Regions from separate parts of the Paenibacillus sp. FSL H7-0735 genome, predicted to be linked through region 1. Evidence: riboswitches for the same ligand, from Rfam matches in the RefSeq annotation. Region 1 holds a riboswitch; each other region holds the start of a gene.
What was found. A riboswitch is a leader RNA that binds a small molecule or an ion and turns the genes downstream of it on or off. The one in region 1 is predicted to bind cyclic di-GMP.

Region 1 (5,448 bases):
ATTATATTTGCCTTTTAAACAATAGTGTGTTATATTTATATGGTATTTGTTTTTCGATATATTGAATATCCCCACCAAGAAGATGTCAGGCCGACTATTATACACATCGGCATTTTGGACAAAGAGGCTTTATGTTTTCTTGCAGTACTCTTCCTTTTTATGAGATTAAATTCGAAATATAGCATTCCGATTCACACTGGCGCGGTCAATGGAGCCGCAAGGGCAAAAGAGAGGTAGGGCTTTTGTCGTATTGGAAGGATTATTCTCGCCACACGGCTGCTGGAAATAACAAGGAATCAAGACACCCGTTACTCACGAACGGCGGGGGATGAATATAACGAGAAAGCATGACGGTACGATCCTTATTCAAGGACTACGTCATGTGTGGAAAAATATAGGCGCCCGATAACCGCTACCTAGCGGATATCGGGCGCTGTCTACGTTCAGGACTTATTTTACATATCGGCTTACAAAAGCTGTTACTACATCTATATACCCCGCCTTATCCGTATCATAAGACAATCCATGCCCCGCTTGCGGCACTATGAGCCTCTCTTTTGGACTCTGGCATGCCTCATACAATTCATTCATCATAGCAAAAGGTACAAAGTTATCCGCATCCCCATGAATAAAAAGAATCGGAACCTTCGCTTTCCGCACTTGTTTTAATGCAGAGGCTTCACCAAAACCATACCCCGCCTTCAAGCGGGTGATTAGACTTGCACTTTGAACGAAAGGGAAACTTGGCAAACGATACATGCGCCGTAGTTGGTAAGATAATTGTGCTTTTACTGAGGTATAAGCGCAGTCCGCAACAATAGCTTTTACCTGCGGTGGAAGATCTTCCCCTGAGGTCATTAGCACTGTAGCACCGCCCATAGAAACACCGTGAAGCACAATTTGAGCACTAGACCCAGTCTTTTTAATCATGTATTCAATCCATTGCAAATAATCTTTTCGTTCCGGCCAACCAAAACCAATGTAATCCCCTGCGCTATCTCCATGCCCCCTTGCATCGGGAATTAGGATGTTAAAGCCTAAGTTCTCGTAGTAGATTTTGGCGTACGCCCCCATATCCTTTGCTTTACCTGAATAACCGTGGGCTAGAATGGCTGTGCGTCCCGCAGCACGATTAGATTGGAGTAAGAAACCTCTTAGTTTAAGTCCATCTGCAGATACGATCTCAATATTCTCGAAGCTCTGGCGAGAGACCCAATCTTTCCCCTCCCCCCAAGAAGCTCCGGCAACCGGAGGATCAGCCTTCAGATTAGGATTATTACTTAGAAATACCTTTGGTGCTCGTTTAATAGCAATACCATAGAAGAAAAATCCCACATAGATTAGAATCCCTATGATGATTACAGCGCTAATAATGAACCATATCAATTCGCCTTCGCCATCCCCTCTTCATTTCTTTTGCAACAAGAGTATACCATCTACTTAGAATGCACCAAACTATCGCAATCATGACATACAAATAGAGCCGCCATCAGGACACCCCCGAAAGCGACTCTATGTTGTGCTCTACCGTTTATTATTTATTCTTTTTGGAGAACTTGGTTCTCATTAATAATCCGATAAGTGCAAAACCTAAACCTGCTACATAGTAAGGTGCAGGACTTGATTCACCCGTTTTTGGCAATTCCTTCACAGGCGGCTTACCTAATGGGATCGTATCGTCCACTACGATGATTTCATCAGGTGTTGGTGTTGGCGTTGGTGTCACTGCCGGTACCGGACCTAATGGGATCTCATCATCATCAACAAGTACTTCTGTGCTATTCGACGGTGTTGGTACTGGCGCTGGTGTCGGCGAAGCTACAGGCCCAAGCGGCACAGGATCTTCTGCAAGAACTATAGTGCCAATTACGGATGATGGCGTTGGTGTCGGGAACACCGAAGTCTCTGGTGTCGACGTTGGTGTTACCTCTGGAGTTGGTGTTACCTCTGGCGTTACCGTCGGTGTCGGTGTTGCTTCTGGTGTTACTGTCGGTGTCGGTGTTGCTTCAGGCGTTACCGTCGGTGTCGGTGTTACCTCTGGCGTTACCGTCGGTGTCGGTGTTGCTTCAGGCGTTACCGTCGGTGTCGGTGTTGCTTCTGGTGTTACCGTCGGTGTCGGTGTTGCTTCTGGCGTTGGCGTTGGTGTCGGCGTCACTGTTGGCGTCGGCGTTGGTGTTGGTGTCGTCGTCACTGTTGACGTCGGCGTTGGTGTCACTGTCGGCGTCGGTGTTGGTGTCACTGTCGGCGTCGGTGTCACTGTTGGCGTCGGCGTTGGTATTGGCGTCGGTGTTGGTGTCGGTGTCGGCGTCGGCGTCACTGTTGGCGTCGGCGTTGGTGTTGGTGTTGGCGTCGGCGTTGGTGTCACTGTCGGCGTCGGTGTTGGTGTCACTGTCGGCGTCGGTGTTGGTGTCACTGTCGGCGTCGGTGTCACTGTTGGCGTCGGCGTTGGTATTGGCGTCGGTGTTGGTGTCGGTGTCGGCGTCGGCGTCACTGTTGGCGTCGGCGTTGGTGTTGGTGTTGGCGTCGGCGTTGGTGTCACTGTCGGCGTCGGTGTTGGTGTCACTGTCGGCGTCGGTGTCACTGTTGGCGTCGGCGTTGGTATTGGCGTCGGTGTTGGTGTCGGCGTCGGTGTCGGTGTCACTGTCGGCGTCGGTGTCGGTGTTGGTGTCGGTGTTGGTGTTGGCGTCGGTGTCGGCGTCACTGTTGGTGTTGACGTAGGCGTTGGCGTCGGTGTTGGCGTCACTGTCGGCGTTGGTGTCGGACATGGTGTTCGGTGTCGGCGTCACTGTTGGTGTTGACGTAGGCGTTGGCGTCGGTGTTGGCGTCACTGTCGGCGTTGGTGTCGGACATGGTGTTGGTGTTGGCGTCACTGTCGGCGTTGGCGTTGGTGCCACTGTCGGCGTTGGCGTTGGTGTCACTGTTGGCGTTGGCGTTGGTGTCACTGTTGGCGTTGGTGTCGGCGTTGGTCCAGGTTCATCACCATCGTATGGATAGTGGTGAAATTCACCACCACCAGTCCCTTTGAGTGAAGCCGCCACTAAAGTACCGTTAATCTGACCATTAATAAAATCAACATGAGCATAGGGGGCAAGTATGCTTCCCATTACACCTATGCCTGCCATATCCAGATACGCAGCTTGGCTAAAGTTAAGCAAAATTTTCTTGCTGTTCAACACGTTATTAGGTAGAAATCCGAAGTTTTTCATTTTTACGTTAGAACCATCAATATTAATAATTGCTGTAGATCCTGAAGGAACATTTATTGTAATTCCATAGGTATTAGAGACGTTATCTCCTGGAACATTAAAAACATTGACCGCAGGATCTGTACCTGTCAGGGTAAGACTGCCATATTGGTACACTGTTGTTCCATTCGCCGGCAATGCTGCAAGTTCTGCTGATTTGTCCTTCAAAGACTGACCTACGGCTGAAAAGTCAATCGTACTCCCCTGTCTTTTTGTACCTCCCTTGAGGAGCGTTACATTCCCTGAAAAATCTCCCCCGTGCACGATATTCCCATAAACAGTACCTCCGTTGAAAGTAAGATTCCCTCCAACAACAAGTGTGTCAGTCAAGGAAACCTCAGCAGCGGTCAACCTATCTCCAACACTATAGTTGGTTAAGTTAACGTTACCTCCAGCAGCAAACCTTCCTTCCGTATCCGAAACCGTTGTTATATCCCCTAGAATAAACACGTTGTAGACCCCTGCAATTCCCAATGTAGAAGAACTACTAGCTCCAGCAACTCCAGCTCCTAATGAGGAAAGCCCACTACCTACCGTCAAAATCCCAGCTAATACAAGCGAGAGTAACGGTCTTATTCTTCTTTTCAAATGGCACACCTCCTAAAACTATGATTTATATTAATCAGAATAATTACCAGAAACTCTAAAGGACCTAACAACAAAAAAGACCGCCAAAAAGAAGTGGAATTCCCTTCTCATGGCAGTCGGACGGTCATTGTGCCTTTAAGACACTTTAGACTCCTGGACTTTGCGTCCCGCCCTTTCAGACGGTTTGCTATTATCATGACTATATATATGTATTACACTGCAAGTCCAGAACTGGTAGCCGAAGCATTCTCTCCAATAACCGTCTATGACTTTTAATACTTTTTGAATTAATAACAGTTTAGCGCCCCACACCCACAATTGTCAATCAATTCCTTTCGATGATCCCCCTCATTATTACCATACAAAAAAAGCGCCTAAAGGCGCTTCGCATAAGGTTTTTCATTAAATTTTAAAGTAACTGTATATAGCCCAATATGGATATCCATAAGGGAACACTCAGAATTAAACCAAAAAACAATCCACGCTGGAGGCTGCCCTCTTTTTCCATCATAATTCTCCCTTATGTGCGTCCTATACATTAATTTTTATTATTACAATTTTAATATAATTTATTCTTCGTTATTTAGTTGTGAATTTAATCACATTGGATAAGCTGTTTAGAAATACCATTGATTATTTTTGGAATATCGGGTTAGAATACGAATATACGTTCCTATTAGAGGTGATGAGATTCATGCATAGAGCAGAAAGCAGGGACAACATGCTGGTGAAATCTTATTTATTGCTTCCGATGATTTTATCAGCTTTCGAACGGGACTCCGCCATTTTATCTACACACTTACGAACACCCGCCCCTTATCTGGAGGTGCTTGGAACAGCTGCTGCAGTAGCTACAACAGATCTAAGGGATGTTCGTGCAGAAATGAGAAGACGGGGAATCAAGGTGTATGAGCAAAACAGACTTAATACGGGAATTGAAGCCAAGTATATATGTCGTGGCTATCACGAACGAATGCTGCTGTTGAATGACATTGTTGCGGCTCAGGCTGCCATCCATATGCGCAGATACCTAGGGCTGGATATTTCCTCTTTTAAGAGTTACGAAGAACAGTTTCAAATTAAATAAAGCTGTATAGAAGCCGCTCTACTCCCCCCCCATCAATTAGTGAACAAAAAAATAGGCCTTACCATGGGAGTTGGCAAGACCTGAGAGAGATATACCACAAAACACTGGGGGGTGTTTGGTGTCTTCAATATATACCTCGAACCTGAAAAAAAGCTGATAGGCACATAAAAATTACATTAAAAATATCATTCGCCGTTCAGAAGTGATTAGAGTGCTCCCACAAGCTTAGCCGACCTTTAGCTGGAATTGGATGGCTTAATGGATGAACCCCTTCAAGCTTCCAAGCAAACCGTCCTTCGCTATAGTCGCCAAAATCATATTCGTTCCCATTGATCCATTCCCTTAAATCCACCTCTGGAGTAACCACATAACATCCCGCGAGCTGACCTGTAGCAATAATAGCTCCTGTCGGCAAATTATTTGCTGTATAGCCATGTTTCGCCAATACTGATTTGTACGGTTCCTGTTCACAAATCTTTTTGTCAATCCTCATTCCGGCATGAATGCCTAACTCGCCGCGGTAGGCTG
Region 2 (5,448 bases), 120 kb from region 1:
TGATCTTTATTCTGCTGGTGGCAGCCGTAGTGTTATCCAAGGCCTCCGGTGGTGAACCTGCTTTCTTCGGATATGAGATCAAAACCGTACTCTCAGGATCGATGGAACCAGGAATTCAGACAGGCTCAATTGTCGCATTAAAACCCGGAGGGGATATGAATCGTTTCAAACCAGGCGATGTCATCACCTTTAGGAACGAAGATAATCTGCTCATTACTCACCGGATTGTAGAAGCGACCGTCAATAACGCTACTGGTGAAGCTGTTTATCGCACTAAAGGCGATAACAACGACGCACCCGACATGAACCCTACCAGTTCTGCGAATGTTGTAGCTCAGTATACCGGGGTCACTGTACCCTATGTCGGTTACGCTATGAATTTCGCGGTTTCCAAAGCTGGAAGTGTAGTCCTCATGATCGTGCCTGGCTTGATGCTTCTGCTCTATGCTCTGTATACCTCTTGGAAGGCTGTAGCTGCATTAGAAAAGAAAAATGCTGCCCTACTGCCAGCCTCACCGCCCCCAACAGAAACACAGCCCTAAGTTGATTGTCCACTTCCGCTTACGAACCGGAAGATACAATATATAAATTTTATAAAAAATTCAAACACAAATTTGAGGAGGAATTTTATTATGGGTATCAAGAAAACATTGGGTCTTGGCGTAGCATCTGCAGCACTGGGTTTATCATTAATCGGCGGAGGAACCTTCGCATACTTTAGCGACACTGCGCAAAGCACAGCTACATTCGCAGCGGGTACACTCGATCTGAACTCCGACCCTTCTGTCATCGTTAATATTCCTAACCTGAAACCAGGTGATACTGTAACTAAATCCTTCAAATTGAAAAACGATGGTTCGCTCGATATCGGATCTATCATTCTGAATACATCGACTCAAATCACGGATGCTAAAGGAGATAACTACCTGGATTTAGCCGAGTTCATTAAAGTTAAATTCCTTAGAAATAATGATAAAGGAGTACCTATCGTCTCTCCTGAAAATGTAGTTTATGAGACTACACTTGCTGCTTTAAAAAGTCAGCATCCGGATCTCGTAAAAAATACAGGTTGGGATCAACTCTTTACCGAAGCATCCGGTATTAAAGCCGGTACCAATGACAGCTTCTCCGTCCAATTCGAATTTGTGGAAAATAACCAAGATCAAAATATTTTCCAAGGCGATAGCTTAACACTGACTTGGGATTTCGTAGCTAAACAAGGTGCGAAAAAAGACTACTAAGATCAATAAAGTAATTTAATAAAATACTCGAAGAGCAGCAGATCCTGAATCCGGCCACGGATAAGCAGATTGCTGCTCTTCTCTTTACAATAAACTTTGTCCGATTTATTGATATTTGCTATACTAATAACAAAAATTACGGAGGGGCGTCAGCATAGTGCCACAGAATATGGGCCAACGTATCCAGCAGCTCCGCCTAGACAAGGGTTTCTCCCTATCTGAGCTTGCGGACAGAGCAGATGTGGCTAAGTCGTATCTTAGCAACGTGGAGAGAAACATCCAATCCAATCCATCCATCCAGTTTATCGAAAAGATCGCTGACGCGCTTCAGGTATCCATTCATGCCCTACTCTATGGAGAACCAAATGATGCAGAGGAATCACATTTAGATTCGGAATGGTTCCGATTGGTGCAGGAAGCTATGGACTCAGGCATTAGCAAACGCGAATTCAAAGAATTTCTGGACTATCAGAAATGGAAGCTCGATCAAAAGGATTAATACTTCCTACTAATCTGGTACGATCCTCTCTTCTACTAAATCATATCGAAAAAGGACACAGCGAAGAACCGCTGTGCCCTTTTTCGATATGTAACCCCTCTAATGTATTACTGCACGATCTGCACAGTTTTCTCATGAAAGAACTGGCGGATTTCATCTGCCTTAATGCCAGCCTTCTTAGCTGCTAATAATAAATGTACCCACTCTTGATCCAGATCAATAAACTGCTGTTCTCTGTTGCTACCCTGGTTGGACTTTTCCAAAAAATCTCCCCCTAAGATTTTACGTCCCCAGGCAATCCGGCTGTCATAGTATCTCTACCTTAGACCCGCGACTTTGTGCCCCTGCCTTTCGGCAAGTTTACCTTTTACTGGACCCTTTTCACGAAAGGATCTGCTTAAAAAACTATAATATTACTATCTGCAATAACATTATACAAAAAGAAAGCGGAAAAGTGTGTCGATTCCTGGTTACTTTCTATTTTAAAAACGAAAAATAAAAGATTTTTTTTCAAAGATCTTGTCCGATTATCACGATACTCGTCCGTTACATAAAATAAATTGTACTAGCAAAATAAATATTTACTGACCTAATAGTTAAAAATAAGGATAATAGAATCATTTTAATAGGCCTTTAGAATGGGTAATGAGAAGAAACACCCTTCTTTTCGTTAGAACAAGCTAACCTATACCATTTTGCGAACGTATTGGACGAAAGAATGAATTGATTACAGTGGCTGAAAGTAGCACAATAAGATGAGAAATGAAACCGCAATCATCACAGCTCCAGTAAGCGTTGACACAAAATGTCACTTATGGAGTTCATCCGTTAAGGAGGATGTATTCATGGCAGCCAAAGAGCCCTATAACGAATCCATTTGGAGTAAGTATTACGGACCCAATTTAGGCTACATTCAAGAAAGATATGAACAGTTTGTGAAAGATCCCTCCACCGTAGAAAATAATTATCGCGAGCTTTTTACAAATTCGGGACCCCCTCCCCTAACTCCGGATAGCGAACCGGCTCCTCAGCCGCGCATCTCGGGAGACACCGAATGGCTTAGAAAAGCAGTAAGAGCTTCCAAGCTAATCGCCAATATTCGTATATATGGCCATATGGCCGCTGAAATTGATCCGCTGGTACGCGATCAGAATCCCATGGCAAAATATCTTGAGCCTGAAACCTATGGGCTGACCCGCGAAGACCTGATTGCACTGCCTGCCACGCTTATATGGGAAAATGCGCCGAATGATGTGCATACCGGGTGGGATGCCGTGCAACGTATGCGTCAGGCATACACCAAGACTATCGCCTATGAATTCGGGCATGTGCATGAAGAAAAAGAACTGCAATGGCTAAATAGACAGGCAGAATCCACCAGCTCACCAGCACCCCTGAATAATACAGAACGCAAAGAGCTCCTGAACCGCCTGATTCAGGTAGAGCAATTTGAAACCTTCCTCCACAAGACTTTTGTAGGTCAGAAGCGTTTCAGTCTTGAAGGCAATGATGCTCTTGTGCCGATGTTAGACGAAATCGTACGCGCTGCTGCACATGACGGTGCAGAGCATATTTTGATGGGCATGGCGCATCGCGGTCGCCTCAACGTTCTTGCACATATTTTGGGCAAACCTTATGATATCATATTTTCAGAGTTTCATCATTCTCCGAACAAGGAGCTTTTCCCTTCCGAAGGCTCCACAGGCATTAACTATGGCTGGACAGGTGATGTGAAATACCATCTCGGTGCAGACCGTGCTGTCCGTGAAGGAGAAACCGTACGCACAAGAATAACACTAGCGAATAACCCAAGTCACTTGGAATTCGTCAATCCTGTCGTGGAAGGTTTCACTCGTGCCGCACAAGAAGACCGGAGCACTGCAGGACTGCCGAAGATTGATACCAGTAAAGCTATGGCGGTGCTGATGCATGGTGATGCTGCTTTTCCAGGTGAAGGAATTGTTGCAGAAACGCTTAATATCGGCAAACTTCAAGGTTATCAAAATGGTGGGACGATCCATATCATTGTTAATAACCGAATTGGTTTTACGACTGAAAGTGAAGATTCCCGTTCTACGCATTATGCGAGTGACATCGCCAAAGGGTATGAAATCCCGATAGTCCATGTCAACGCTGATGACCCAGAGGCCTGCGTAGCAGCCGTACGTTTAGCTAGCGCATACCGCCATCAATTCAAAAAAGATTTCGTAATTGATCTCATCGGCTACCGCCGTCATGGTCACAACGAAATGGATGATCCTGAAACCACACAACCTATTGTCTACGGCAAGGTTCGCAATCATCCGACCGTCTACAAGGTTTATGCAGAGAGACTGAAAAACGAAAAGGTTCTTACCGCCGAAGACGTACAAAAGATGAATGCTGAAGCAGAAAGCGTATTGCAGCGTGCGTACGATAATATGAAGGAAGGCAATCATAAGAAAAAAGAACCCAAAGCCTTCATTCCTCTACAAACGGACCGCGCAGCGGCAAACACTACAGCGGTATCCATCTCCAGCCTGCAGGAGATCAATCGTGAACTGTTGACGGTTCCAGCTGGATTCCAGGTTTATCCGAAGCTGGAGCGCATTTTACAACGTCGTAAAGATGCACTGAATGAGGGTGAAAAGGTCGACTGGGCACTGGCTGAAACGTTAGCCTTCGCTACCATTTTGAAAAATGGGACGCCCATCCGACTGAGCGGTCAAGATGCCCAACGCGGAACCTTCGCACATCGCCATCTGGTGCTGCACGACAGTAAAACAGGAGATTTATTCTCTCCGCTACATCAGCTAAGCGATTCCCGTGCCTCCTTTGGCGTATACAACAGTCCATTGTCAGAGGCATCAGTATTAGGCTTTGAATATGGTTATAATGTGTTCGCACCGGAAACCTTCGTAATCTGGGAAGCACAGTATGGTGATTTCGCCAATGCGGGTCAGGTTATTTTTGACCAGTTCATTGCGGCTGGACGCGCCAAATGGACACAGCGCAGCAATCTCGTCATCATGCTGCCGCATGGCTACGAAGGACAGGGACCTGAGCACTCCAGCGGTAGGCTGGAACGGTTCTTGCAGCTATCCGCTGAGGAGAACTGGACAGTCGCTAATCTGACTACCGCTTCGCAATATTTCCATCTGCTGCGGCGCCAAGCAGCGTTATGCGGGCAGGAAGATGCTAGACCGCTAGTCATTATGACGCCGAAAAGTCTCATTCGGAATACGCGCAGCACTTCTGCCGGAACCGAGCTGGCTTCAGGACAATTCAAGCCTGTATTAGCTGAATCTTTGCTTGGCCAGAAACCAAGTGAAGTTAAACGGCTCGTAGTCTGCAGCGGTAAAGTGGCTATCGACATCCAAACAGAACTGGAAGCAGCACAGGATAAGGATTGGTCATGGCTGCATGTTCTTCGCCTAGAGCAGCTTTATCCGTTCCCGGAACAAGAGTTAAGCGAACATTTAAACTCCTTCAGCTCCCTTCAGGAAATTGTCTGGGTGCAAGAAGAGCCGAAAAATATGGGCGGCTGGAGCTATAGTGAGCCTCGGTTACGCGCCATCGCACCAAAGAATGCCGGCGTAAGATATATCGGCCGTCCGGAACGTTCCAGCCCGGCCAGTGGTTATGCAGATGTGCATAGCTTCGAACAACGTAGAATTGTAACAGAAGCCCTAAAATCAAATTCGAACGTACAAGCGGCTGTACCGTCCT
Region 3 (5,448 bases), 550 kb from region 1:
TCGATACCATAGCTATGCTTGAGGGGACCATGCTGGAAAGTGGAGCAAATCTGGCACTAATGGGTGTTGTTCCTGAACATGCCTCAGAGAAATACGGATATATTATTCCTACCACTGAAGAGGCGGGGGGGAATGGTTTTATGAAGGTGAGTCACTTTCAAGAGAAACCAGACCGCATACAAGCAGAACAGCTCATCGAGCAAAATGCATTGTGGAATTGCGGAGTGTTTGCCTTCCGTTTAGGGTACTTGTTAGATATTTTGCAGCGTAAAGGGTTGCCTTTAGGATATGAAGAATTGCAGAAGCAGTATAAGCTATTGTCTTCCATCAGCTTTGATTATGAAGTGGTGGAGAAAGAAGAACATATTGTGGTGCAGCCGTATGATGGATTCTGGAAGGATCTTGGAACGTGGAATACGCTGACAGAGGAAATGAGCAGCAAGCATGTAGGAAAAGGTTTTGTGACGGCGGATTCTGAGGGGACTTGCTTGATTAATGAGCTGGACATTCCGATTACGGTAATTGGTGCGAAGGATCTGATCATTGCGGCTAGCCCGGATGGAATTCTAGTTACCCATAAAGCTGAGAGCCCACGGATTAAAGAAGTGCTGAAGACCTTTGAACAGAGACCGATGTACGAGGAACGCCGCTGGGGCCATTACAAAGTTATTGATTATGTGAAATATGATGAAGGCAATGAAGTGCTGACCAAACGGATTTTTATATCCGAGGGGAATAATATCAGCTATCAATTACATCGCAAGCGTAGTGAAATTTGGACAATCGTCAGCGGCGAAGCAAGTATTGTGCTGAATGAGAAAAAACATAATGTGAAGGCTGGGGACGTGGTACGTATACCGGAAGGAACGAAACACGCGATCCTTGCTTTGACGGATGTTGAGTTTATAGAGGTACAGACGGGGTCTGAATTAGTAGAAGAAGATAACATTCGTATTACTTTAGACTGGAATGATATAGAACTACAACAATTCATTTCATAGGTCTAACCTATCTATTTAACCAATTCAAAATTTCTTGAAACAGGTAAATTGACTCAATTATCAAAAAAAGTCATAAAAACACTAAATATATCATTAATTGTCGTCGATACTTACGGTAAGAGAGATTATTTCTCTTAAATTGAAAAGGCAAACCTATCGAAAGGTAGGGACGCAAAGCTATAGGGCCTTCGAAAGAGTGGCAGCCTGGCTACCGAAAGGGAGAATATTTTGAAAGCTTACCGTACGTATCGATTGTTTGGTGCATTTCTGTCACTCGTCCTGTTTCTGACTGCACTTCCGCTTGCTGTTGGGATTTCGCCGTCTATTGTCATAGCTGCTTCAAATTCTGGAACGCCAGTTACCCCAGGTGCCTCACCTGAAGCCGTAAAGCTGCTTAACTATTTTTACTCGATCTCAGGAAAAGGCATTATTGCTGGTCAACATGACTATTTAGAAAGTCCAGATGAAATTAACAATATGCTGAAGGGAACCAGCGGACAATATGCGGCTCTTCACGGTTATGAAATGGGTGCGATCAGTGGTCAGTCCGAAGCAACGATGGCTTGGCAACGTCAAAATGTGGTGAACAGCGCCATCAACTGGAATAAAGCGGGCGGGATCGTAGCTATGACTTTTCATGCTAACCTGCCGGGCACCTCTTATGACTGGGATAATGTGAAAAAAACACTCAGCCAGAGTGAGTTCGATAGTTACGTTACACCGGGTACCAAGCAATATAATAATCTGATCGCTGAGCTTGATAAGGTGGCAGTCTCTTTAAAAAGCTTGCGCGATGCCAATGTTCCGGTGCTTTGGAGACCCTATCATGAAATGAACGGGAACTGGTTCTGGTGGGGGAAGAAAAATAACTTTTCTAAACTATGGAATATAATGTATGACCGTTTTGTTAACGTTCATAAATTAAATAATTTGTTATGGGTATGGAGTCCGAATGCTCCCAATGTTTGGTCAGATCCTTATGCGCTAACTTATCCAGGTGCTGATAAAGTAGATATTCTGGCAGCAGATATATACGAAAATGATTACCAGCAAAAATACTATGACAGCTTGTTGAGTCTAGCCGCAGGCAAACCGATTGCGATCGGGGAGAATGGTGAAATGCCTAATCTGGAGAAGCTTCAGCAATCGCAAAGTAAATGGACGTATATGATGAGCTGGGGAAAAATGCTTTACGAAAATAACAGTGCAGACACAATCAAAACATTTATGAATAGCAACTACACCCTGACCAGAGATAAATTAAATACTGGTCTGGCACCGACACCTAGCGCCGCACCAGCGCCGGCACCTTCCGAAGAAGAGGGGGAGGCAGCAATTCCTCTCGCGAAGGGGCTTGCAGGAGAGTATTACAACAACATGTTGTTGTCGGGAGCAGCAGCTCTTAATAGAACTGATGCAATAATCGATTTCAATTGGCGGCAAGGCTCGCCGGATGCCTCCCTCGGGATTGATCGTTTCTCCATACGTTGGAGCGGTAAAATTAAGCCGTTATATAATGAGCAATATACATTTTACACTACCTCAGATGATGGTATCCGTGTCTGGGTGAATGGGGAATCCGTGATTGATAGTTGGACTAAGCAAAGTGGTACTGAGCGTAAGGGCACTATAACGCTGAAGGCTGGTCGGCTATACGATATCAAGGTGGAGTATTACGAGAATGAAGGCGATGCGAGAGTCCGCTTGATGTGGGAAAGTGCTAGTCAAGCTAAAGAGACAGTTCCAGCAAGTGCACTTTTTCTTCCGGATGTCTCCTGATTGATGAAAATTAAAGGTCGATCCTTAGTGGCTCTGCGTTATTGCAGAGCTACTAAGCTATAGTCCTCATTAGGTCAGAAGACGATTGTCCGATAACAGGTATGTTTATTTAGCACCTGTAGAGGCAGTACAGCTACCGAAAGGAGGATTTATTTGCGTAAATATTATAAGAAAAACAGATTGTTGTTTACTATGTTACCGGTGTTTATTATTTTTTCCTTGCTGCCTTGGGGAGAGGTTAAGAGTCTTCCGAAGGCTATGAGTGTTTCTTCCTCTTTACCTCCGGTTATACCCAGTAATCCATCGGCTTCTGAAGAGGCTAAGCAACTGCTGAGTAATTTGGTGAATCTACGTGGCAAAGGGATTTTGTCCGGCCAGCATGATTATCTAGAAAGCCCAGATGAACTGGTTCATAAGCTGAAGAATACTTCGGGACAAAATGCCGTTCTACATGGTTATGAATTAGGGGCGATTAATAATCAATCCGAAGGGACGATCGCAGAACAGCGGCAAGCAGTGATAGACAGTGCAATTGAATGGCATCACGAGGGTGGCATTGTAGCCATGACATTCCATCAGAGTTTGCCGGGAACATCTCCAGAATGGTCCAATGTAAACAGAAGTCTCAGTCAAGAGAAATTTAATGCTTATGTTACACCTGGGACAGCTCAGTATAAGAGGCTAATCTCAGATCTAGACGAGGTTGCTGGATATTTGGGACAATTGCGTGATGCCGGAGTTCCAGTCTTATGGCGACCTTACCATGAAATGAATGGCGGTTGGTTTTGGTGGGGGAAAAAGGACAATTTTTCAGAGCTTTGGAGTATTGTCTATGATCGTTTTGTAAACACACACAAGCTAAATAATCTACTGTGGGTATGGAATCCGAATGCGCCGAATGAATGGTCAGATCCTTATGCTGCATATTATCCCGGTGGGGATAAACTCGATGTTCTGGCTGCGGATATCTACAATAACGATTATAAGCAGTCCTACTATGAGGATCTGCTCGCATTGGCCGAGGGTAAACCTATCGGAATCGGGGAGAGCGGACAGCTGCCGAACCCGGATGTATTAACTGAGAAACAAAATAAATGGGTCTATATGATGACCTGGGGAAAATTACTGACAGAAAATAATACGCTACAGTCAATTAAAAGCTTTATGAAAGACTCGTTTATAGTATCGAGAGAGGACTATGTTCTCACAACAGGAGGTCCTTCGATAGCACCCGTAACTCCGGTAACCCTAACGGGTTTAACTGGAGAATACTATAACAATACTGATTTAGAGGGAGAAGCGGTACTTATCCGCGATGACCGTAAGATTGATTTTAATTGGCATGGTGCGTCACCTGCCTCAGGGATAAATGAAGATCACTTTTCTGTACGCTGGAAAGGGAAGCTCAAACCCAAATTCAGTGAAAAATATACAATTTCAGCATCCTCTGATGATGGAGTCCGTGTCTGGATTGACGGAAAGCTGATCATCGACAATTGGAAAAATCAAAGTGCAACCCTTCATAAAGGAAGTATCCCGCTCACAGCTGGAACGCTTTATGATATCCAAATTGAATATTATGAGAATGAAGGAGATGCCAATCTTCGTTTGCTATGGGAGAGTTCCAGCCAGAAGCAGCAGGTAATTCCACAAGGGGCATTGTTCCTTCCTTAATCTAATGAAATGATAGGGTAAGACATTCCGGAAGAAAGAGAGGACCTATGGATGGGAATAACGAGGAGAATATCTAATAGAAAAAATAAGATATCTGCAAACAAACCATTACTGTTATTACTAAAATTCGCCGCATTAACCGTCTTGTTTCTGTTGTCTGTCTCTGTCTTCGGAACGAATAGGACAAACGATTATAAGGTAGGTGCCAATATACCGAGACTATCTGCAGGAACTGATGCTGCAGCAGAAATACCGGATGGTACTGTGATCTGGAATCTGGGACAACATGATGGCTCAGCAGCTGAATTCGCTACGAGTGGCACTTCTGGCAGCAAGAAGGACTTTAATGTTACTTCTTCGGTGCTCAAATCATCGGCTCTGCAGAGCTTGCCTGCAGGCTTGAATGGAAAGACCCAGCCGGAATTAACGATCACATATCAGCTAAATAAGATCCCGGAGAATGGGGTCTTATTTAGCGTAGGTATTCTGGATGCGTATAAATCCGTGCCGCAAATGAGTGTGTTCTCCAATCATCAATTGTCGGGGATCATTCAAATTGCAGGCGTTGCTGGCACAGAAAGTGAATATAGCTTTCAAAAGACCTATGAATTATATATTCCCAAGGAGCAATTGAAGATAGGAACGAACGAATTGAAGCTGCAAACGGTTCGCTGTTTATATTGCAGTGACAAAGAAGACGAATATTCCTGGTGGACTTGGGATAATCTCCGTTTAGAGTCTCTTAACGCTCCAATTTCTGAGCCTATCCATGGCAGCTACACATTGACCGGAACAGTAGTGAATAATAAGCAATTTTATTTCGATGAAGGTGCAGTTACGCACTTGCCTTATGTTATCAAATGGCTAGGTATGGCTTATAGCGGCAATGTGATGCGAACCAGCTGTGCCAGCGATGTTGGGCGGTCCTGCTCGGATATGATGGAATATTACAAGGTGTTGCAGGATTACAACATGCAGGCGGTTGCTCTGTATT
Region 4 (5,448 bases), 180 kb from region 1:
CACTCCCCTTCCGGGGTGCTTTTCACCTTTCCCTCACGGTACTGTTTCACTATCGGTCGCCAGGTAGTATTTAGCCTTAGCAGATGGTCCTGCTGGATTCATACGGGGTTTCACGTGCCCCGCACTACTCGGGATCCGTCTCGGAGAGAACACAGTTTAGGTTACAGGGCTTTTACCTCTATCGCGGGCCTTTCCAGACCTCTTCACCTACCATATTCCTTTGTAACTCCATGTGAGACGTCCCACAACCCCAAGAGGCAAGCCCCTTGGTTTAGGCTGTTCCGCGTTCGCTCGCCGCTACTGACGGAATCACTATTGTTTTCTCTTCCTCAGGGTACTTAGATGTTTCAGTTCCCCTGGTCTGCCTCTACACACCCTATGTATTCAGGTATGAGTAACTGCGAATTACCACAGCTGGGTTTCCCCATTCGGACACCCCCGGATCAAAGCTTGCTTACAGCTCCCCGAGGCAGTTTCGTTGTTCGCCACGTCCTTCGTCGGCTCCTGGCGCCTAGGCATCCTCCGTGTGCTCTTATTAGCTTAACCTTGATTTTTCCGAAGAAAAATCTCACTAATAACATTTACTTGTTTGCACAAGTTGCTAAAAGATGTTCTAAAACGCAAATTCATTTCGGTATCCAGTTTTCAAGGATCAAGTCTTACTTGAGAGCTTAAACTCTCAAAACTGAGCAACGAGTGAGTAACAGGCCTAAACCTGAGTTTTGGAAGCTGAGCTTCCGATTTGAATGTCTTCATTGCAGAAGACGATTCTCCATAGAAAGGAGGTGATCCAGCCGCACCTTCCGATACGGCTACCTTGTTACGACTTCACCCCAATCATCTACCCCACCTTCGGCGGCTGGCTCCCTTGCGGGTTACCCCACCGACTTCGGGTGTTGTAAACTCTCGTGGTGTGACGGGCGGTGTGTACAAGACCCGGGAACGTATTCACCGCGGCATGCTGATCCGCGATTACTAGCAATTCCGACTTCATGCAGGCGAGTTGCAGCCTGCAATCCGAACTGAGACCGGCTTTGATGGGATTGGCTCCACCTCGCGGCTTCGCTTCCCGTTGTACCGGCCATTGTAGTACGTGTGTAGCCCAGGTCATAAGGGGCATGATGATTTGACGTCATCCCCACCTTCCTCCGGTTTGTCACCGGCAGTCACTCTAGAGTGCCCAGCATTACCTGCTGGCAACTAAAGTTAAGGGTTGCGCTCGTTGCGGGACTTAACCCAACATCTCACGACACGAGCTGACGACAACCATGCACCACCTGTCTCCTCTGTCCCGAAGGCCGCTGCTATCTCTAGCAGATTCAGAGGGATGTCAAGACCTGGTAAGGTTCTTCGCGTTGCTTCGAATTAAACCACATACTCCACTGCTTGTGCGGGTCCCCGTCAATTCCTTTGAGTTTCAGTCTTGCGACCGTACTCCCCAGGCGGAGTGCTTACTGTGTTAACTTCGGCACCAAGGGTATCGAAACCCCTAACACCTAGCACTCATCGTTTACGGCGTGGACTACCAGGGTATCTAATCCTGTTTGCTCCCCACGCTTTCGCGCCTCAGCGTCAGTTACAGCCCAGAAAGTCGCCTTCGCCACTGGTGTTCCTCCACATATCTACGCATTTCACCGCTACACGTGGAATTCCACTTTCCTCTTCTGTACTCAAGCCACCCAGTTTCCAGTGCGACCTCAGGTTGAGCCCAAGGTTTAAACACCAGACTTAAATAGCCGCCTGCGCGCGCTTTACGCCCAATAATTCCGGACAACGCTTGCCCCCTACGTATTACCGCGGCTGCTGGCACGTAGTTAGCCGGGGCTTTCTTCTCAGGTACCGTCACTCCGGTAACAGTTACTCTACCGGACGTTCTTCCCTGGCAACAGAGCTTTACGATCCGAAAACCTTCATCACTCACGCGGCGTTGCTCCGTCAGGCTTTCGCCCATTGCGGAAGATTCCCTACTGCTGCCTCCCGTAGGAGTCTGGGCCGTGTCTCAGTCCCAGTGTGGCCGTTCACCCTCTCAGGTCGGCTACGCATCGTCGCCTTGGTGGGCCGTTACCCCACCAACTAGCTAATGCGCCGCAGGCCCATCCCTCAGTGACAGATTGCTCCGTCTTTCATTCTTCTCTCAGGAGAAAAAAGAAATTATCCGGTATTAGCTACCGTTTCCGGTAGTTATCCCAGTCTGAAGGGCAGGTTGCCTACGTGTTACTCACCCGTCCGCCGCTAAGTTATTTTGAAAGCAAGCTTTCAAAATAACTCCGCTCGACTTGCATGTATTAGGCACGCCGCCAGCGTTCGTCCTGAGCCAGGATCAAACTCTCCAATTAGTATTGAAAAGAGCGATATGCTCATTTTGAAACATCTGACGAGAAAATTAATTCTCTAATTTTGGATATCACTTACGTGATTTCCTACTCACTCGTTGTTCAGTTTTCAAAGATCAAGTTCTCGTTGACGCCGTTTAATGTCTCAGCAGCAACTCTTATAATATATCATGTTGTTTTCAGAAATGCAAGCTTTATTTTTCGAAGCTTTTTATCAGCCTCGTCTGTATCGCCTGTACGCTGTCTAACAACGCTTACCTATAATACCCCAACTATTAATAGAAAAGCAACCCCTAATATAAAAATAAACAACTAGCTTAATAATTAAGCTAGTTGTTTATTTAATAGAGTTATGTTTCTAGCGGCGAATTTAATAGTATTTTGCCGCAGTATATTTGCTTGAGGCTTTAATTAAATCGGTTTTCTTATCACTCTTTGCAAGTCCTGCATCCACTGTAGTATCAATGGTAACCCACTTCCCATTAAGCAATACTTCGTTCCAGGCATGATATTGCGTAACGTAGCTTGTATTCCCCATTACCAACTTAGCAGGAACATCTACACTCCGCAGCATTGCGGCAAAAAGAGAAGCGTAATCATAGCAAATCCCTTTTTTAGTAGTCAATGTCTTATCGATGCTTGGAATATAATCAGTAGTTACACTATTAGCAAGAGAGTAGTCATATTGTACATTCGCAACTACATAGTTATAGATCGCTTTAACTTTCTCTTCGTCTGTTGTTTTGCCTTGTACTAATTGTTTAGCTTTGACAATCGCTTTATCAGAAGAACTCCATTTCACATTCTGTACGGAGCCCAAATATACGGAATTCGAGTCACTCATGGTTACGTCTACTACTTCGGAATATAACGCTTTGTATTTATTACCGGTTGTGTTCTCCAGAACCGAAACCTTATAAGTCCCATTTCCTTGTTGCAAAGGGAAGTCCTCAGCTTGTCCAGAAGCATACAAGTTATAAGTATAGCTGCTGTTATCTTTGGTGATCATGAGTTTGATTCTTTTATCTTTCGGAATATCATAGTTAATACCAATAACACCTTGAGCCACTTTGGATGTAATCAACCAGCTGGCATCTGCACTTGCAGCTTGAGCTGTACTTACCGGAACTGAAGTCATTAGGACGAACAACGCCACCAGCATAAAATATACCTTTTTCACGGATAAAACTCCTTTCGGTAGCTGGCTGCCATCCTTTCGGGAAGGCCCTTTAGCTTTGCGTCCCTACCTTTCGATAGGTTTGCCGTTATCGTATAAGCTCTATCTGTTCTAGCTTTACTAGATATAATTGATAGAATCCATTTGAAACAAACAAAAAAAGCCTCTTCATTCGGTAGCTGGCTGCCATCCTTTCGGGAAAAGGCCCTTTAGCTTTGCGTCCCTACCTTTCGGAAGGTTTGCCGTTATCGTGTTTAGCTTTTATAGTATAATACTATCATATTTATAGTTGTGAACAAGACCTAATTTACTAGATTACCCATTATTTTATAAATATCTCCCGGTATTTGTGTTTTCTTGTCATTCACTATTCTCATTTTGTTAATTTAGCATGAACAATCAGCCGATGCGTTGGATTCACTAGCGGATCACATGTAATCAGAGTAAGAATCTTATCCTTGTCATTCCCGTCAAGAACGGAGACATCACTCGGATCTACAACAGAAATATCGTATACCTCATAGTTAAACACCTGATCACTAGTCTTTACCGTGATAACATCCCCCACAACAACCTCATTCAATCTGTTAAACAAACGACCCGTAGTTCTAGCCCGATGCGCCGCGATTGCAGCATTTCCGATCTCTCCAAGGGGTGCCGTTTCTTTCATATGGGCTGCAGCATGTTTCATATTAGCTTTTGTAGCCCCTTCTAATACAGGCAGCTTCAAATCAATCTTACCGATTTCAATTAGTGCGATTACTTTGCCACCGACCTCAATCTCCGGTTCAGGCTTTTCTGTCTCTTGGGGTTGGGACTGTGCCTGAGCATCCAGAACCGATTCCTCTGCTAACAGCTGAGTAACTTCAGCATACCTGCTCTTCAAATCTGGCTGGGGAGTACTATCGGCAGTGCTTAGTTCAGCCGTTTCTAATAACTTCTCCTGCTGCCTGTCGTTGTACCATTCGTTAGCTGTCGGATATAACATGATAAGTATCCCAGCCAGTATGAGTAGATAGGAGAATTTACGCAATGTTATTCACCTCCGTATATTGTTTCTATGGTTATATACAAATCAAGCAGAAACAGCTACTTGCCTTTAAGCATAGCAACTCCTTCTGCCTGAAATTAATGTTTAAAATACCCATTTACGACTTCCAAAGAAATTGATGATCACCGTGATAAAGGTAACCAGCACCTTGGAGATCAAGACTTGAATACCTAGTCTGTCTGTCAACAGATGCATTAGCAGCAGTGATATTCCGAGCACTACCAGATTCAGCACGATAAACTTGACCAGCTGCACGCGGTCGAAGCCTTCTTTATTCCCCCGGTTGCGATCACGAAAGGTTACTTTTTTATTCAAAATAAAGCTATTCGCCGTACCTGCACTATAGGAGATCACCTGCGCCAATGCGTATACCATCCCTAGTGAATTCAACAATGTGAAAATCACAAAATCAATAAGCGTATTGAGCAAACCTACGGCATTAAATTTAAGGAACTGTATGAATGCAGCACGCAAGTTCTTATCTGACATCATTGTGGTCCTTCCGGCGGTCCAGTTGTTCTTCGTTCTGGTAGCCTTTAGTCTCACTAACAATGTATAGCGGTCTATCTTTAGACTCGTCATAAATCCGTCCGATATACTCCCCAATCACACCTAACAGCATCAGAACGATACCGTTAAAGAGCAGATTGACGCCTACAATGGAAGCCCAGCCCGGAACCGTCCAGGAGGTGAAAAATATCTTTTGAAACAAGACGAAAAATAAATAGAGAAAGCTAGAGAATGAAAGGAAGAATCCAATATACGTAGCAATCTTAAGCGGCTTATGTGAAAAAGAGGTGATGCCATCTAACGCAAAACGAATCATTTTCTTCAGCGGATATTTGGTTTCTCCGGCAAAACGTTCTTCCCGTTCATATTCCACCATA

Region 2: another riboswitch for cyclic di-GMP. It lies ahead of NSS82_RS02175 (anti-repressor SinI family protein); the one in region 1 lies ahead of NSS82_RS32615 (choice-of-anchor A family protein).
Region 3: another riboswitch for cyclic di-GMP. It lies ahead of NSS82_RS05020 (glycosyl hydrolase); the one in region 1 lies ahead of NSS82_RS32615 (choice-of-anchor A family protein).
Region 4: another riboswitch for cyclic di-GMP. It lies ahead of NSS82_RS03495 (transglutaminase-like domain-containing protein); the one in region 1 lies ahead of NSS82_RS32615 (choice-of-anchor A family protein).

What each region holds. Positions count from the first base shown of each region.
Region 1 is NZ_JBBOZH010000001.1:602,653-608,100, reverse strand. Features, by position in the region: gene NSS82_RS02710 (alpha/beta hydrolase) at 451-1,386, opposite strand; gene NSS82_RS02705 (LPXTG cell wall anchor domain-containing protein) at 1,535-2,743, opposite strand; partial or broken gene NSS82_RS32615 (choice-of-anchor A family protein) at 2,991-3,842, opposite strand; cyclic di-GMP riboswitch class I at 3,942-4,032, opposite strand; gene NSS82_RS02700 (hypothetical protein) at 4,528-4,920, shown strand; gene NSS82_RS02695 (ASCH domain-containing protein) at 5,117-5,448, opposite strand, start outside.
Region 2 is NZ_JBBOZH010000001.1:480,362-485,809, reverse strand. Features, by position in the region: gene sipW (signal peptidase I SipW) at 1-542, shown strand, start outside; gene NSS82_RS02185 (TasA family protein) at 633-1,241, shown strand; gene NSS82_RS02180 (helix-turn-helix domain-containing protein) at 1,411-1,740, shown strand; gene NSS82_RS02175 (anti-repressor SinI family protein) at 1,848-2,003, opposite strand; cyclic di-GMP riboswitch class I at 2,031-2,115, opposite strand; gene NSS82_RS02170 (2-oxoglutarate dehydrogenase E1 component) at 2,586-5,448, shown strand, end outside.
Region 3 is NZ_JBBOZH010000001.1:1,156,115-1,161,562, forward strand. Features, by position in the region: gene NSS82_RS05015 (sugar phosphate nucleotidyltransferase) at 1-1,001, shown strand, start outside; cyclic di-GMP riboswitch class I at 1,138-1,217, shown strand; gene NSS82_RS05020 (glycosyl hydrolase) at 1,230-2,780, shown strand; gene NSS82_RS05025 (glycosyl hydrolase) at 2,934-4,454, shown strand; gene NSS82_RS05030 (discoidin domain-containing protein) at 4,506-5,448, shown strand, end outside.
Region 4 is NZ_JBBOZH010000001.1:784,276-789,723, reverse strand. Features, by position in the region: rRNA gene NSS82_RS03505 (23S ribosomal RNA) at 1-546, opposite strand, end outside; rRNA gene NSS82_RS03500 (16S ribosomal RNA) at 779-2,336, opposite strand; gene NSS82_RS03495 (transglutaminase-like domain-containing protein) at 2,704-3,513, opposite strand; cyclic di-GMP riboswitch class I at 3,527-3,607, opposite strand; cyclic di-GMP riboswitch class I at 3,682-3,764, opposite strand; gene NSS82_RS03490 (class D sortase) at 3,884-4,543, opposite strand; gene NSS82_RS03485 (GtrA family protein) at 4,646-5,053, opposite strand; gene NSS82_RS03480 (glycosyltransferase family 2 protein) at 5,040-5,448, opposite strand, start outside.